2 regions of the Nocardioides seonyuensis genome follow, and region 1 is predicted to be linked to the other one. Evidence: riboswitches for the same ligand, from Rfam matches in the RefSeq annotation. Region 1 holds a riboswitch; the other holds the start of a gene.

What was found. A riboswitch is a leader RNA that binds a small molecule or an ion and turns the genes downstream of it on or off. The one in region 1 is predicted to bind cobalamin.
Region 2: linked by a shared signal. The riboswitch ahead of EXE58_RS14820 (ABC transporter substrate-binding protein) and the one ahead of EXE58_RS16720 (nitrite reductase) in region 1 are both predicted to bind cobalamin.

The regions. Positions count from the first base shown of each region.
Region 1 is NZ_CP038436.1:3,441,927-3,450,690, reverse strand. Features, by position in the region: gene cbiE (precorrin-6y C5,15-methyltransferase (decarboxylating) subunit CbiE) at 1-423, shown strand, start outside; gene EXE58_RS16735 (cobalt-precorrin-4/precorrin-4 C(11)-methyltransferase) at 457-1,224, opposite strand; gene EXE58_RS16730 (precorrin-2 C(20)-methyltransferase) at 1,221-2,750, opposite strand; gene EXE58_RS16725 (precorrin-8X methylmutase) at 2,747-3,427, opposite strand; gene EXE58_RS16720 (nitrite reductase) at 3,424-4,269, opposite strand; cobalamin riboswitch at 4,328-4,520, opposite strand; gene EXE58_RS16715 (class I SAM-dependent RNA methyltransferase) at 4,566-5,789, opposite strand; gene EXE58_RS16710 (APC family permease) at 5,786-7,837, opposite strand; gene EXE58_RS16705 (potassium channel family protein) at 7,893-8,555, shown strand; gene EXE58_RS16700 (potassium channel family protein) at 8,569-8,764, shown strand, end outside.
Region 2 is NZ_CP038436.1:3,052,798-3,061,561, forward strand. Features, by position in the region: gene EXE58_RS14805 (CobD/CbiB family cobalamin biosynthesis protein) at 1-524, opposite strand, end outside; gene EXE58_RS19555 (cobalamin biosynthesis protein) at 418-792, opposite strand; gene EXE58_RS14810 (ABC transporter ATP-binding protein) at 789-1,568, opposite strand; gene EXE58_RS14815 (FecCD family ABC transporter permease) at 1,565-2,617, opposite strand; gene EXE58_RS14820 (ABC transporter substrate-binding protein) at 2,621-3,586, opposite strand; cobalamin riboswitch at 3,681-3,835, opposite strand; gene EXE58_RS14825 (siderophore-interacting protein) at 3,890-4,675, shown strand; gene era (GTPase Era) at 4,675-5,661, shown strand; gene EXE58_RS14835 (hypothetical protein) at 5,708-5,953, shown strand; gene EXE58_RS14840 (GNAT family N-acetyltransferase) at 6,008-6,601, shown strand; gene EXE58_RS14845 (GrpB family protein) at 6,751-7,269, opposite strand; gene EXE58_RS19560 (septum formation family protein) at 7,361-8,200, opposite strand; gene EXE58_RS14855 (flavodoxin family protein) at 8,197-8,682, opposite strand; gene EXE58_RS14860 (class I SAM-dependent methyltransferase) at 8,718-8,764, shown strand, end outside.

The sequences.
Region 1 (8,764 bases):
GGCTCGGTGGGCATCGAGTGGATGCGCTCACACTCCACCTGCCGTACGACCGCGGTCGAGGCGGATCCCGTGCGCGCCGCCCGGGTGGCACGCAACGCGACGCGTCTCGGCGTGCCCGACCTCCGTGTGGTGGAAGGTCCCGCCCCTGACGCGCTCGCCGGCCTCGAGCCTCCGCACGCGATCTTCATCGGCGGCGGAGCCACGCGCCCCGGCGTCCTCGACGCGTGCCTGGCGGCGCTGCGTCCGGGCGGACGCCTGGTCGTGCACGGTGTGACGCTCGAGACGGAGTCGCTCCTCGCCGACGCATACCGGACGCACGGCGGCGAGCTCACCCGCCTCGCCGTGGAGACGACGCACCCCGTTGGCAGATTCACCGGATGGACGCCGCTGCGGACCGTGACGCAGTGGAGCCTGCGCCTCTGAGCCCCTCGGAGGCGTCTTGCAGGAGACCGTGGTCTACAACGGTCGCTTCGTGAGCCTGTCCCGCTCACGGCTGTACAGGTACGACTCCCCTCCTGCGAGGGCAGGCGCCTCAGCCAGCGTGCGTCCGACCAAGATGACAGCCGCCTGTCGTAGCCCGGCCCCCTCCACCTGATCGGCAATGGTGTCGACGGTTCCGCGCAACACCAACTCCTCCGGCTGGCTGGCCCGGTACACGACCACCACCGGGCAGTCTCCCCCGACGACCGGTTCGAGCTCGGCCATCAGGGTCCGGGTCCGAGTGATCGCCAGGTGCAACACCAGGGTTGCGCCGGTGGCGGCGAACTGGGTCAGCGACTCCCCGTCTCCCATCGGGGTAGACCTTGCTTGAGTCCGGGTCAGCACCACCGATTGCGCCACCAGCGGCACCGTCAGCTCGCTGCCCACCCGGGCCGCCGCCGCCGCGTACGCGGCGACGCCGGGCGTGACCTGCCAGGTGACCCCGGCAGCGTCCAGCCGGCTCGTCTGCTCGTGCAGGGCGGAGTACAGGGACGGGTCGCCGGAGGTGAGGCGCACGACCTGGTGGCCCGCGTTGAAGGCGTCGACGAGGTGCGCGGAGATCTGGTCGAGGTCCAGGTCCTGGGTGTCGACCAGGGTCGCCTGCGGACCGCAGTGGGATAGGACCTCGGGGTCCAGGTAGGTCCCGGGGTAGAGCACGAGGTCCGCCTTCGCGAGCAGCCGCGTCGCCCGCACGGTCAACAGATCGGCAGCTCCGGGGCCGGCTCCGACGAAGTGGACGGTCATCGCACGAACCTCGGCGTCCAGACGCCGGCCGAGGAGACGCGGGTCGATGAGGCGCCCACGATCAGCAGGCACTTCATGTCGATCGTGATGGGATCGAGCTCGCCTAACGTGCTGACCGTGAGCGCCTCCTCCGCGCGTCCCACGTCGCGACCCACCACGACGACCGTCTCCGGGCTCTTGTGCTCCAGCAGCACCTGTCTGGCCGTCGCGACCTGCTCGGTACGGCTGCGCGACGCCGGGTTGTAGATCGCAAGGACCAGGTCCGCCTCGGCCACGGCCCGGAGCCGCTTCTCGACGACCTCCCACGGCTTGAGGCGGTCCGAGAGGCTCATCACCGCGAAGTCGGCACCCACCGGCGCACCCGCGCGTGCGGCCACGGCCTGCACCGCGCTCACGCCGGGGAGCACCCGGACCCGTACGTCTGCGTACGCCGGGTCCTCGGCCGCCTCGAAGACGGCAGCGGCCATGCCGAAGACGCCCGGGTCGCCACCCGACACCACGGCCACCTTCTGCCCTCGCCTCGCGAGGTCCAGAGCGAAGGCCGCACGGTCGAGCTCGACAGTGTTGCCCGACGCGTGGCGGGTGAGCCCTTCACGCTGCGGCACCCGATTCACGTACGGCGCGTACCCCACGACGTGGTCGACCTCCGCGAGCGCCGCGCTCACCTCCGGGGTCAACCAGCCGTCCGGTCCCGGGCCGAGCCCCACCACCAGCAGCTCCGCCGGATCGACCTCCGCCGCCTGCGAATCGGCAGCGGTCGGGCCACTCGTCTCCCGGGAGCGCCGTCCGTTGAGGCTGTCCCCGGTGACCACGATCAGTGAGAAGTACGGGACCGATGCTTCGTCAGCCTCGGTCACCGGGATCCAGCGCTCCTCCGGCATCGACGCCCGCTCCACGTACAAGGCGTGCTCGAGGCGGCCAGCCGCGGCGAGCGCGCGGCGTACGGCAGGGAAGGTCCGTCCCAGCTTCATGATGATCGCGCCGTCGGTGTCGGCCAGCCGTCGGGCGAGCTCGGGCTCGGGCAGCGTGCCGGGCAACACGGTGAGCACGTCGGTCTGGCGGACCAGCGGACTCGCGGTCGCGGCGGTGGCCGCGAGGAAGGCCGGGACGCCGGGCACGATCTCGGTCGGGAATCGGTCGGCGAGGCGGTCGTGCATGTACATGTACGAGCCGTAGAAGAGCGGGTCGCCCTCCGAGAGCAGGACGACGTTGCGACCAGCCACCAGGTGGGCGGCCAGGCGGTCGGCCGACTGCTCGTAGAACTCGGCCAGCACCCCGGCGTACCCGCCGGGGTGGTCGGTCGTGCCGGTGGTGACCGGATAGGTGAGCTCCTCCTCCAGGACATCGGCCGGGAAGAGCTCTGCGGCGATACGGCGCGCGTTGGACTGCCTGCCCCGCGCCGCGTGGTAGGCGATGACGTCGGCGTCCCCGATCAGGCGCGCTGCCTTGCGGGTGATCAGCTCGGGATCCCCAGGACCGACGCCGACGCCGGCGAAGTGGCCGATGGCAGAGGTGGACGTGCTCATTCCTGCTCCTGGGCAAGTGCGTTGAGGGCCGACGAGGTCATGGCGGATCCACCTCGGCGGCCGCGGACGGCGACGAAGGGGATGTCGATGCCGTGGTCGACGCGGAAGTCCTCGAGGGCCTGCTTCGACTCGGCGGCCCCGATGAAGCCCACCGGGCAGCCGACGATCGCCGCAGGGCGCGGGGCGCCGTCCACGAGCATCTCCAACAGGTGGAACAGGGCGGTCGGCGCATTCCCGATGGCGACCACGGAGCCCTCGAGGTACGGCTCCCAGAGCGAGATCGCCGCCGCTGTGCGGGTGGTTCCCCACTCTTCCGCCAGGGCAGGCACCTCAGGTTCGTTGAGGGTGCAGATCACGTCGTTGTCCGCGGGGAGGCGGCTGCGTGTCACGCCCTTCACCACCATCGTGGCGTCGCACAGCATCGGCGCCCCCGCCTCGAGGGCTGCGCGGGCCGCTGGGACGAGGTCCGGGTGGATCACGAGGTCATCGACCAGATCCACCTGTCCGCTGCCGTGGATCATCCGCACGGCCACCTTCTCAGCGCTCACCGGCACGCGGGAAAGGTCGGCCTCACGTCGGATCGTGGCGAAGGAGTCGAGGTAGATGGCCGCCCCCCGGTCGATGTACGGGTAGTGACGCCCCGGACGACGAAGCTGCAACGGGGACGGACTGCTCATGAGGACTCCTCAGGGACGAGAACGCCACGCCAGGGGGTGACGACGAGTTCGGCTGCCGCGGAGCACAGGCGCTCCACGGCGGGACGGTCGAGGCCGTCCTCCGGCACGGCGACATGCTCACCGCCGGGCACGGGGCCGTACGGCAACGGGGGCGATCGGTCAGGCAGCCGTGCCGATGCAGGCACCGGGGCGACCAGTTGCGACGCCAGCTCGTGGACGTGCCACGCGGCGCCAGGCCCGTCGCCGCGCACCTCAAGGAAGCGGAGAGCCAGGCGGACGAGCCGTTCCTCGACGCCCGCGAGCGGGACGACCGGGCCCCAGCCGGTGCCGACCCGCAGCTGCGCCTCGGTGGGACCGAGCGCGACCAGCCCGAGGTCGCAGGTGCGGTCGAGCAGGTCGCCGCGGCCGTCATCGAGCACGAACAGGAAGCGGCCGGGCAGCAACCCGAGGGCAGGTGCGGCCAGCAGCGCTGCGTCCAGCGCGCGTGCGACGGGACGCAGGTCGACGCGACCGCCGACCAGCCCGGTCTGGGGCGACGCCATGACGTTGCGCGCCAGGTCGTGCGTACGGCTGGGCAGGAGGCCGGTCGCCTCGACGGCCGCGAGCACGGTGTCGGTCAGGCGCTGCGTGCCGGGCACCGCCGAAAGCGCCCTCACCTGCAGATTCGTCCGCGTGGTCACGTGGAGGTGTCCGTCGCCGTGACGTTCTGCCACCTCCAGCAAGCCGAGTAAGGCGTCTGCGGCGACCCTGCCACCGGGCAGACGCAGCCGGACGAGCAGACCGTCTTCTGCGGGCCAGGGGCGCAGCACGCCCGGGCAACGGTCGGGACGTGACCGGGTCACCGGAGATCACCATGCTTCGAGTCCGGGTCCGTACGCGGGACCCACCATGACCCGACGACGGTTGTCGTCAGGGCCAGCAGGTCTTCGGACTTGGATCAACCGGGCGCGAACGCCTTCCCAGGATCCGCAGACCCCAGTGGCTGCCGTTGCCGGCGTGTCCGTCCCGTCCCCTCACCGCTGCGCGTCAGTTCCGGACTCTCACCGGATTCCCTGACTCCACGTGGGAGTACGACTGGCTGATCGTGACGATACCGCGCCGGCACGACGGCCCGCTGTCGGGTCTGTTGCACGATCGTTCAGCGCGGCCGGGCGCAAGCGTCCGCAGGCTCCAGCAGCGCGACGCATTCCGTGTGGCTGGTCATCGGGAAGAGGTCGAAGGCCCGCAGGGCGGTGAGCCCGTAGCCGTGCTCGGCGAAGATCGCGACGTCCCGGGCCAGCGCGGCCGGGTCACAGGCGACGTAGGCCACTGCGCGCGGCCGGCGGTCGCACACCTGCGCCACCACGTCCCGCTTGGCGCCGTCGCGTGGTGGGTCGAGCACCACGAGGTCGAAGGGCTCGTCGAAGCTCGCTTCCAGCACGTCGCCGGTCGACCCGCATGCCACCACGGCACCCTCGTGCGGGGCGAGGTTGGCCTGGGCGTGACGGGCCGCCTCGCGGTGGCCCTCGACCGCGACCAGTCGCGTGCCGGACCCGATGGCGTCGGAGACGAACCGCGCGAAGAGCCCGACGCCGGCGTAGAGGTCGAGGGTTGCCTCACCTGCTCGTGGGGACAGCATCTCCAGCACCGTCTCGACCAGCACTCGCGGAGCCGCGGGGTGCACCTGCCAGAAGCCGTCCACCGCGAGGGCGAAGTCGTGCGTGGCCCCCGCCGCGGTCACCGAGCGGGCGTCGTACGACGTGCCGGCGGCCTCGTGCTCCTGGCCGGGCCGGGCACCCTCCGCTGCGATGAGGCAGTCGTCGATGGCGACGAGCTCGTGGGATCGGTGCTTGCGCATGGCCGGCTGCCCACCCGGAAGCTCGGCGTAGCGCTGCCGGGTGCGCCACCGGAGCCCGTCGTCAGGCCGTGTCGACCCGTCCCCTTCGGGCACCGGGACCCCCCCGACGACGAGGCCGGCCAGCAGTGGGTGATCGGCCGCCAGTCCACCCAGTCGCACCAGCTGCTCGCGCACGACTGATGCCTTGAGGTCACGCTGCGCAGGCACCCGCACGTGCTGGAAGTCGCAGCCCCCGCACAGTCCGGGACCCGCGAACGGGCACGGTGGCGTGACCCGGTCGGGCGCCGCCGACAACACCTCGACGGCGTCACCGCGCCAGAAGCGGTCGCCGTCCGTCCCCTCGGTGATCTCCACGACCACCCGCTCGCCCGGCAGCGCGTGACGCGTGAAGACGACCCTCGACTCCGGCTCGGGGAGGCGTACGACGAAGTGCCCACCGTGCGCGACGGGGCCGACGGTGGCCTCGAACCGGTCACCGACCCGCGACTGCCCGCGTGCCTTGCGAGGCCGGGGCCGCCGGGTCACTCGTCGTCCTTGCGCCAGGTCGACCCGTTGGTGTCGACCCGCCCACGGCGCAGGTCGCCCGCGTGCACGCGCCCCTCCTCGCGCTCCTCGCGCTCCAGGGCGATCGCCGAGGAACGCAGCTGGAACGGCACCGAGATGACCATGACACCGGGGCTGAAGAGAAGGCGCCCCTTCAGGCGCAGCGCGGTCTGGTTGTGGAGCAGCTGCTCCCACCAGCGTCCCACGACGTACTCGGGGATGTAGACGGCCACCACGCCGCGAGGACTCGCCTTGCGGATCGCCTGTGTGTACTCCACGATCGGGCGGACCACCTCGCGGTAGGGCGAGTAGAGCACCTTCAGCGGCACGTCGAGACGACGCTCGTCCCATTCCTTGAGGAGCTGGTTGGTGCGCTCGCTGTCGACGCTGACGCAGATGCCCTCGAGGACGTTGGGCCTGGTGGCCTTCGCGAAGGCGAGCGCGCGCAGAGTCGGCTTGTGCAGCTTCGAGACGAGCACCACCGCGTGCACCCGCGTGGGCAGGACCGAGTCCTGCTCGTCTGCGGCCAGCTCGGTCTCGACCCGTGCGTAGTGGCGGGAGATGGCCTTCATGACGAGGAAGAAGAAGCCCATCGCCAGGATCGTGATCCAGGCACCGGCGAGGAACTTGGTGACCAGCACGATGACGAGCACCACGGCGGTCAGGCACAGCCCGAAGGTGTTGATGGCGCGGGAGCGGACCATCCGGCGTCGCGCCGACGGGTCGCTCTCGCCCTGGAGTGCCCGGGTCCAGTGGCGGATCATGCCGAGCTGGCTGAGGTTGAACGACACGAAGACGCCGACGATGTAGAGCTGGATCAGCTTGGTCGTCTCGGCGTCGAAGACGACGATGAGGGCGATCGACATCGCGGCCAGGAACACGATGCCGTTGCTGTAGGCCAGGCGGTCACCGCGCGAGCCGAGGGACCGCGGAGCCAGACCGTCGTGGGCCAGGATCGAGCCGAGCACCGGGAAGCCGTTGAAGGCCGTGTTTGCAGCCAGGACGAGGATGACGCCGGTGACCGCCAGCACGAAGTAGAACCCCGGTGAGAAGTTGTCGAACACGCCTGCGGCGATCTGGGCGATGACGGGGTGCTGCTCGTAGCCCGCCGGCAGAGCGTCGCCGGCCGCTGTGCGCAACCGGTCGAGCTCGTGGGGGTCGACGTAGCGGATCGACATCTCCTTGGCCAGGACGATGACGCTCATCATCATCGTCACTGCGATCAGGCCCAGGAGCAGCAGCGTCGTGGCCGCGTTCTGGCTCTTGGGCTTGCGGAAGGCCGGGACGCCGTTGCTGATGGCCTCGACCCCCGTCAGGGCGGCACAGCCGGAGGAGAACGCCCGCGCGAGGAGGAACATCAGGGCGACCTGCGACAGCGGCCCCTCCCACCCCGGGGCGGGGTCGATCTCGAGATGGGCGCTCTCGGCGTCCGGGAGGCTGCCGGAGAACATCCGCACGAGGCCGTAGGCGCACATCCCCATGATCGAGACCATGAAGAGGTAGGTCGGGGTGGCGAAGAACGCACCGGACTCCCTGACGCCGCGCAGGTTTGCGGCCGTGAGCGCCACCACTGCGCACGCGGCGACGGTGGCCTCGTGGCCGACCAGGGGGTTGTACGCGCCGGCGGCGTACTGCGCGGCGGAGGAGATGGACACGGCGACGGTCAGCACGTAGTCCACGAGCAGCGCACTGGCGACCGTGATGCCGGCGGTGCGTCCGAGGTTCTTCGTCGCCACCTCGTAGTCGCCACCACCGGAGGGGTAGGCGTGCACGGTCTGGCGGTAGGACGCGACCACCGTGAGCATCACGACGGCGACGGCCAGCCCGATCTTCCACGACCAGACGTAGGTCGACGCGCCGGCGACCGCCAGCATGATGAAGACCTCGTCAGGGGCGTAGGCCACCGAGGACAGCGCGTCGCTGGCGAAGACCGGGAGTGCGATGCGCTTGGGGAGCAGGGTCTCCCCCAGCTGGCTGCTGCGCAGCTTGCGCCCCACCAGGATGCGCTTCGACACGTCTCCGACACTCACGGGCGGCAAGCCTAGACCCGCGACCCCGCTCAGGACCCTGCAGTACGGTTCAGGCGTGCATGTCGTGATCATGGGGTGTGGCCGCGTCGGGTCGACGCTGGCCAGGAGCCTCGAGGACCGCAACCACACCGTGTCGGTGATCGACAGCGATCCCGACGCCTTCCGCCGACTGGGACAGTCGTTCAACGGCGACAAGGTGACCGGCTACGGCTTCGACCAGGAGGTCCTCGAGAAGGCCGGCATCCGTCGCGCCGACGCCTTCGCGGCCGTCTCGAGCGGTGACAACTCCAACATCATCGCCGCCCGGGTGGCCCGCGAGACCTTCGGGATCGAGCAGGTCGTGGCCCGGATCTACGACCCGGGGCGCGCAGAGGTCTACCAGCGCCTGGGCATCACGACGGTGGCGACGGTGAAGTGGACCGCGGACCAGGTGCTGCGCAGGATCGTGCCCGCCGGCGCCGAGCCGGACTACCGCGACCCGTCGGGCACCATCCGTCTCGACAACTTGGCGGTGCCGCCGCCGTGGATCGGTCAGCGCACCGTGCACCTGCAGGAGCAGACCCGAAGCCGCATCGCGTGGATCGACCGGCTCGGCGAGGGCGTCCTGCCGACTCGTGAGTCAGTGCTGCAGGAGGGCGACATGCTCCACCTCGTCATGCGCGAGGACCAGGCCGCCCACGCCTACGCCGTGCTCGATGCCGGGCCTGAAGAGAACTGAGAGCGGAGACCACATGCGCGTCGCCATCGCCGGGGCCGGGGCCGTGGGCCGGTCCATCGCCCGTGAGCTGATCGAGAACGGCCACCGGGTCCTGCTCATCGACAAGTCGGCCAGCGCGATCCGGCCCGAGCGGGTGCCCGACGCGGAGTGGCTGCTCGCGGACTCCTGCGAGCTGTCCTCGCTGGAGGAGGCCAAGCTGGACAAGTGCG
Region 2 (8,764 bases), 390 kb from region 1:
CCCGGCGTTGCTCCCGTGTCGTGCAGCACCCAGGAGCCACGCTTGCGCAGCCGCAGGTCGCCGGCGAGGGCCAGCGCCGCCATGGGCCAGCCCGAGTTGGGCGAAGGGGTGCGCGCGGCCTGATGGCGCAGGTCGCGCCACCTGCGAGGGTCCGGAAGGAGCAGGGCCGCGGTGAGGCGTGCCGGCAGCAGGTTGAGCACGTCGTCGGCTCGCGCGGCGACCTTGCCGGCGTGCTCCCACCGTGGCGTCCGATAGCCCCAGCAGGCGTCGGCGGTGTTGGAGAACCGGTAGACCGTGGCGCCCGGCAGCCCCGCGACGACGTACCAGAAGAGGGGCGCGACGACCGAGTCCGACAGGTTCTCCGAGAGCGACTCCAATGCGGCCTCCCTCACCTCGTCGGGCGAGAGGTTGCTGGCGTCACGGCTGACGATGCGTGCGAGGGCCGCTCGGCCGGGCTCGACCCCCTGCACGAGCGCGGTCTCCACGGCGGCCACCTCGGTCAGGAGGAGCCGGACCGAGAGCATCGGCCACAGTGCGGTCCCGCGTGCCAGGGGCCGCAGCGCAGGGGGGGAGCCTGCCGATCACGGACTCTGCCGCGAGCGCTGCACCGAGCGTCACGGCGGCGCCGGCCACCCACGCGGCCCCGCCGGCGAGCAGTGCCCTGGCCGGTGGTGACGCGGGTACGACGTCCCCTGCGGCAGCGAGGTAGCGCCCGGCCCAGGCGACCGGGTGGAGGCGCAGTGGCGGTTCGGCGAGCGTGGCGTCGAGGCCCCAGGCGACCAGGATGCTCATGCACCGGAGCCGACCGGGATCACGGCAGGACCGCTCGGGCGTGGGACCACCTCGACCCGGGCGTCGTACACGCCACGGAGGAGGGGTTCGGCCAGCACCTCGCCGGGCCGGGCGTCCACGACCACCCGACCCTGCTCGAGCAGGACCATGCGGTCGGCGTAGTGGCCCGCGAGGGTGAGGTCGTGCATGGCGGCGACGACAGCGAGATCCTGCTCGCGCTGAAGGCCGGCCACCAGGTCGAGGACGTCCTGCTGGTGGCCGAGGTCGAGGGCGCTCGTGGGCTCGTCGAGCAGCAGGACCCGGGGTTCCTGGGCCAGTGCGCGGCCGAGGACCACTCGTTGCAGCTCGCCCCCGGAGAGGGTCGCGGCGGGACGTCCGGCCAGGTCGGTGAGGTGGAGGCGGACGAGCAGGTGCTCCACGAGGTCCCGGTCGCGGGCCGTCTCCGATCCCCAGCGGCTGCGGTGTGGAGTCCGACCCAGTGCGACCAGCTCGCGCACGCTGAAGCCCTCGGGCACGACGGGCTGCTGGGGCATCAGCGCGACGACCCGGGACATCCGTCGGCGCGAGGTCGACCCCGGGTCCAGGCCTGCCACCCGCAACCGGCCCCCGGCCCGCACCAGGCCGGCCAGGGCGTGGAGGAGGCTGGTCTTCCCGGCCCCGTTGGGTCCGACCACTGCCAGCCACTCGCCGGCGGCGAGGTCCAGGTCGACGTCCTGCAGCACGCGGCGCCCGGACCTGCTCACCGAGACGGCCCGCACCTCGACCACCGTGCTCATGCTGCCGCCCGGTTGCGGCGGAGCACGACGAGGAAGAAGGGCGCGCCGACGACCGCGGTGACGACCCCGATCGGCACCTCCGCAGGAGCCAGGGCCGAGCGGGCGGCGATGTCCGAGAGCACCACGAAGGCTGCACCGAGCAGGAGGGCCATCGGGACGAGGGTGCGGTGCGATGCCCCGAAGAGCAGGCGGACCGCGTGCGGGACGACGACGCCGACGAACCCGATGAGGCCGCTGACGCTGACCACGGCGGCAGTGCCCAGGGTCGCTGCCAGGACGAGGACCAGGCGCACCCGAGCGGGGTCGATGCCCAGGCTGGCGGCCTCGACGTCGCCGACGGCAAGCACGTCGAGGGCGCGACGGTGCAGCAGGATGACGCCGCACGAGACGAGCACGTAGGGCAGCACGAGCAGCACGTCGGACCACCCGTCCGTGCTGAGACGGCCCATCATCCAGGAGTACACCGCCAGCAGTGAGTCGTCGTACCGCTGCTGGACGAAGCTCTGCAGGGCGTTGAAGAAGGCCGCCACGGCGACTCCGGCGAGCACGATCGCGACCGCCCCGCCCTCGCCGCCCACGCTGCTGCCGAGGACGTACGTCGCCGCGACGCCGAGCAGGCCGCCACCGAACGCGAGCAGGGGGATGTCGAACGGACCAAGGCTGCCGCCCGACACGATGCCGAGCGTGGCGCCCAGGCCCGCGCCGCTGGACACGCCCAGCAGGTAGGGGTCGGCCAAGGGGTTGCGGAACGCGCCCTGGTAGGCGGCGCCGGCGCTCGCCAGGGTGGCTCCCACCAGGGCGCCGAGCACCACACGCGGCAGTCGGATCTGCCAGAGGATCGCCTGCTGCGTGGGAGTCAGCCCCGAGTCGACTGACACCAGCGGGAGGGCGTCGACGAGCTCGGCGAGGACGCCCCGCGACGTCAGGCCCGCGGGACCGACGAGAGCACCGGCCAGCGCCGCCGCCAGCGCGACAGCGCTGGCGGCGACGAAGCCGGGGACCCGCAGCCGAGGGGGGCTGGCGACCGCCGTCACGGCGAGGTCACCCACGGGTCAGTTCGCTGGCGCGTGCTCGGAGACGAGCGCGGCGATGGTCTCGGCGAACTCCACGACCCGAGGTCCCCAGCGGCTCGTCACGTCCTCGTCGAGCTCGATGATCCCGCCGTTCTCGACGGCGTCGAGCCCCTTCCAGCCGGCGCGCTCGGCGACGTCCTCGGGGTGGATGTCACAGCACTCGGAGTCGGCCAGCAGCACGAAGTCGGGGTCGGCCGAGACGACGTACTCGGCCGAGAGCTTCGGGTAGAGGTCGCCGTCCTTGGCAGCCGCGTCGGCGATGTTCTCCAGACCGAACAGGCCGTACACCTCGCCGATGAAGGTGCCGCTGCTGGCGGTGTAGAGGTCGGGGGAGAGCTCGTGGAAGTAGGTCAGCCCCGACACGTCCGGGGCGGAGGCCACCGCCTCCTCGACGCCCTGCTGGGTCTCCGCGACCACCTGCGCCGCCTCGGCGACGTGACCGGTCGCGGCGCCCACGCGTTCGATCTGGGCGTAGGCCTCGTCGAGGTCGCTCGCCGACGGGAGCAGGAGGGTGGGCACCCCGGCGTCCTCCAGGCCGGCGACCAGGTCGCCGCTGTCGCCGGCGGAGATCACCAGGTCGGGCGCGTGGCCGAGGATCGCCTCGACGTTGGGCTCGTAGCCGGAGAGCTTCGTGGACGGGACGCCCTCGGGGTGGTCGGACTGGTCGTCCACGGCGACCACCTGGTCGCCTGCACCGACGGCCCACAGCATCTCGGTGGCGGTCGGGCTCAGGGAGACGATCGACTCCGGTCGGGCGTCGACCGTGATCTCGGTGAGGTCGCCTTCCTGCCCGGACGCGACGGTCACCGGGAAGCTGGCGTCGGTGGTCTGGTCGCTGCTGGGCCGGTCGGCCGAGCCGTCCCCGGCGTCGGCCTGGCCGCATGCCGCGAGCAGCGAGGCAGCGAGGAGCAGTGCGCCTGAGCGCGCCGCGAGGTGATGGGACATGGTGTTCCTCCGGTTTCGTGCGGAGGACGAGAGAAGTCGGCCGCCGAAACCAGGTGGTCCCGCCTGCACGACTCACCTTCGTCCGAGGCGAGTTGCGTGGACCACGGAGTCAGGTGACCTGGCTCGTCCGGCCCCAGACATCGATCGGGGCCGGCTTCACAGTTGCGGGACAGCGCCGGTTTCTCACCGGACTTCACTGAGCGCCGTGGCGCCCTCCTGGGAGGGCGCACGTACTCTAGCGAACAGCGTCTGCGGTCGGGCACGGGGGCTGGACCGAGGAGCCGCGCGGCTAGCCTTGCCGGTGTGAGCACCCGCGCAGCGCGATACGAGGCGACCGTACGACGCCGTGAGTCGCTGTCGGACCACCTCGTCAGGCTGGTGCTCGAGCTCGAGCAGCCCGACGGCACGGAGGCCTTCACCTCGACGGGGGTGCCCGACGAGTGGGTCGGACTCGTGGTGCCCGGGCAGTTCCAGAGCCGCTACTACACCGTGCGCTCGTTCGCCGGGGGCGAGGTCACCCTCGACGTGGTCGTGCACGACGTCGGGCTCGTGACGGAGTGGGCGATGCGTGACTGCGTCGGTGACGCGGTGACCATCACGGAGCCGAAGGCGTCCTTCGACCTGCCTGCCGACGCCGAGTGGCTCCTCATGGTGGGGGACCTCACGGCGATGCCGGCGATGGCCCGTGTCGCCGAGGCCCATCCCGACCTGCCGACGCGGATCCTCGCGGAGGTCTCCGACGACATGACCGGCTACCTGCCGTCCGGTCCCGACGTGGCGTGGCTGTCGCCGCCGGCTCCCGGCCAGAGCGCGCTCGCCGAGGCCGTCGAGTCGCTGGAGTGGCCCTTGGGCCCCGGCTACTTCTGGATGGCGGGGGAGTCGGCGCAGATGCGAGCGATCCGCAAGCACCTGATGCGCGAGGTCAGGCTGCCGAGCTCCCACTACGACGTGATGGGCTACTGGCGCGCCACGGCCGGTCGTCAGCCGCGGGCAGTCGACCCGGGGCCGATCTGGCGAGCGGGCAAGGCAGCAGGCAAGACCGACGAGCAGATCTGGGCCGACTACGACGCAGCACGGGAGACCACCTGATGAGCGAGCACGACCGCGACTTCGACGTCAGCGGGGTGGCCCCCGCCGGCCCCGTCTACGGCACGCGACCCGAGGGCTTCCGCAGCGGCTTCGCCAGCTTCGTGGGGCGCCCCAACGCCGGGAAGTCCACGCTGACCAACGCCCTCGTGGGCAGCAAGATCGTCATCACGTCGTCCAAGCCACAGACGACGCGCACCGTCGTGCGCGGGATCGTCCATCGCGCCGACGGGCAGCTCATCCTCGTGGACACTCCCGGACTCCACCGTCCCCGCACCCTCCTCGGGGAGCGCCTCAACGACCTGGTCACGACGACCTGGGCCGAGGTCGACGTCGTCGCCGTGTGCTTCCCGGCGAACGAGAAGGTCGGGCCCGGTGACCGGTTCATCGTCAACGAGCTGGCCAAGGTGCGTCGTACCACCAAGATCGCGATCGCGACCAAGACCGACCTCGCGACTCCCGAGCAGCTCGCCGAGCACCTCGTCTCGATCGCCGAGCTCGGGCGGGAGACCGACACCGAGTGGGCCGAGATCGTGCCCGTCTCGGCAGTGTCTGGCGACCAGGTCCAGCTGCTCGCCGACCTGTTGCTCGCCCTGATGCCCGAGGGACCTCCGCTCTACCCCGACGGCGACCTCACGGACGCGCCGGAGGAGGCCATCGTCGCGGAGTTCATCCGCGAGGCGGCGCTCGAGGGCGTGCGCGACGAGCTCCCCCACTCCATCGCCGTGCTCATCGAGGAGATGAACCCCCGCGAGGGCCGGCCGGCGGACAAGCCGCTGCTCGACATCCACGCCAACCTCTACGTCGAGCGGGACAGCCAGAAGGGCATCATCATCGGCCACAAGGGCTCTCGCCTGCGCGACGTCGGCAAGGCTGCTCGCCTCCAGATCGAGGCCTTCCTGGGCACGCCGGTCTACCTCGACCTCCACGTCAAGATCGCCAAGGACTGGCAGCGCGACCCGCGCCAGCTCCGCAAGCTGGGCTTCTGACGCGTCGAGCCGTATGGCGGCCGGGGCTGCTGGGTACGTAGCGCCCATGTCTGAGATGAACCAGCAGGACGCCCGCATCACCGCCCTCCGTGCCGTGGTCGACCGGGTGACGTCGTGGCAGGAGACCGCCACCGACGGCACCATCCACGAGGAGCTCGACCGCGGCCTCCAGGAGGCCGGCGTCACCCTCACCGACGAGCAGCGCGACTCCGTCGCCCAGCAGATCTCCGACGGCCAGGAGGTCGACGTCGAGGCCCTCGCCGCCGACAGCGAGGCGGGCGGCCCCGCCTGATCCTCACGGGCCGGACCGTGGACAGCGGGGGCCCAGGCGTGCCAGCGTCCCTGCATGCCTGAGTTCAGCTGGCTCCCGGCCAACCGTGCTGCGGTCGAGGACGTCGAGGCTGTCTTCGCGGCGAGCGGCGCCAACAAGTGTCGTTGCCAGGCCCTCAAGGTGCCGGACTGGATCTGGCGCGACTCGACCCAGGAGCAGCGGGACGCGGCGTTGCTCGAACAGACCGCGTGCGGCACGGCGGGGCCGACGTCGGGGCTGATCGGCTATGTCGACGGCGAGGCAGCGGGCTGGGTCGCGGTGGAGCCGCGGGAGAACTACCCCCGGCTGTGGAGCCGGAAGCAGGCATGGATGCGGATGGACCCCGAGCTCGAGGGCGTCTGGTCCGTGACGTGCTTCGTCGTGCGCAAGGGCATGCGGAAGACGGGCCTGACCTACGAGCTGGCTGCCGCCACCGTGGAGTACGGCGAGCAGGTCGGTGCCCGCGTCCTGGAGGGCTACCCGATCGAGCCGCCGCCGGGCAAGGCCGTGATCTGGGACGAGGCCTCCGTCGGGCTGCTGCAGATCTTCCTCGAGGCGGGGTACGACGTCGTGGCCTCGCCGACCCTCCGCCGACGCGTGGTGCGTCGACAGCTGGCCGGCTCCCCCTGACAGTCGTGCGCACACGTCAGTGCCCCCGCCGTGTGTTGCACCATGACCACGCGGTGTGACTGCTGCGCGGACTCGGCGCGTGGTCGCCGTACTCTGCGCACCTGACCTCCTCGCCCGCGCGGAATGCGGCGCGAGCGGAGGCGGAGCGGTCAGGGATGCTCGGCGAGGACCTGCGCCACGAATGCTGCCTTCGCCGCCGTGTAGGCAGAACGGTCATGGGCTTCGCGCACGAGGGTGCGCTTCAAATGCTCGTACTCCTGCCGGAGCCGTGGGTCCGCACGAAGCGCGTCCCTGAATCGAAGACGCACGCGCCACTCATCGCTCCCTCTCGCGATGAGAGACAGGTGGTGGGTCCTTCTCGTCTCTGGTCCTCGGGGGAGGAAGATCCGGTCCACGTAGACCCGGTCGGGCATGAACGTGTAGCCGCGTGAGATCAAGCGGTTGATGACCTGTTGCCGATCGGGCCAATGGAGCGACGCCTGCATGTCGATGACCGGTTTGGCCGCCGAGCCGGGGATCGCCGTGCTGCCGATGTGCTCGACCTCCAGGAGCTGAGGCGCGGCTGTGAGAAGTGCCGATCGTTCAAGCTCGAACCGATGAGGCCACTCGGGGTCGTAGTCGCGGAGCTCCAGGGCTCCCCGCGCTAGGCCGACGACGTCTTCGTTCACACAGTCGATGCTAGGTCCGTCGTGCGCTCATCGGCATGCGCGGATGCTCCGGCCGCGGGTCCTTGCCGTGCCGCCCGCGGACCGCAGGAACTCAGGCGGGCACCCAGCAGATCCCGTAGCGCTGGCCGGCCGCCCACTGCTTCTTCGTGGGCCGCTCCTCGACCCAGCGGAACTCCAGCGGGTCGTCGGACCGCTCGCGCGCAGCTGCCCGGCACGCGGGCTCCATCCGACCCGCGACGACGCCGGCCTCGGGGAAGCGGGGCCCGGGCAGGTCCACGCTGGCGATGGCCTTCCAGGCGTGCTTTCGGAGGCATGCGACCCGGGTGAACGCCTTGGTGCCCGGTTCGGCCGTGCCGCACATGGCCAGGGCGGGCAGGTCTCCGGAGCCGGCGGTTCGGCGCGGAAGGCGCATCAGGACGTCCGGCGCGGCGACGACGACCAGGTCGCAGCGGAACCAGTCGGCCCCCGCCTCGGCGTCCGCGACCGTGGGGGTGAACCAGACGGCCCTGGCCATCGTGAGCCGCATCTCCACCGGCGTGATCCCGAGATGGGAGGCCGCGCGGCGCGGGCACGTCTCCGCCGGCCTCCTCTGGGCCGCGGGCGAGTCGACCGCGAGGGTGCGCCCCTCCCTCTCGAGGTCGAGTCGTCCCACGAAGAACGTCTCGGCGGTGTGTGGTCGCCGGCACGAGGTCGGGGGCAGCTGTGTGGTCGGAGCCACGGCCGTGGCGAGGGAGAGGCGGTGACACTCGCCCCTCCGGGGCCTGGGCTGCTCGGGAGTCGGCGTCGCTGTCGGTGTCTCGTCCGACGTGGAGGTGCTCGAGGGGGCAGACGAGGCATCAGGCTCCTCGGGAGGGGACGTCGTACACCCCGAGACCAGCAGCACGAGCGCAGCGAACCCGCCCAGCGCGAGGCGTCCTCGCACCGTGGTCACTCGCTCAGCAGGGCGGCGAGCGTGGCGCCCAGGTCGTACGACGCCTCGCGCTCGGTCTCGCCGACGTCGCCCAGCACCTCGAGGACGGGGGCGGCCTGCTGCCAGGGCAGCGCCCCGAGGATCGACTGCACCGATCGGACGGCGCCGGTGGTGTCGTACCGGCCGTGGACCCACAGCCCGTAGGGCTTCTTGCCCCCGGACGCGGCCGCTGCCGAGCCGTCGTCGGTGAGGGCGCCGCCGGCCTCGAGGAAGATCGTGTCGAAGAAGTGCTTCAGCGCCCCGGACATGTAGCCGAAGTTCGCGGTGGTTCCGAAGAGGTAGCCGTCCGCCGACAGCACGTCGTCCGCCCCGGCAGACAGTGCCTCGCGGACCACGACCTCCACGCCCTCGATCGCGTCGTCCTGCGCGCCGGCCAGGACGGCGTCAGTGAGTGCACGCACGGTCGGCGTGGGGGAGTGGTGGACCACCAGCAGACGGGGCATGACGACAGCCTAGGAGAGGAGTAGCGTCGTGGGGCGTGAGCTTCGATGTGCCCGGCGAGGACTACGACCGGTTCATGGGCCG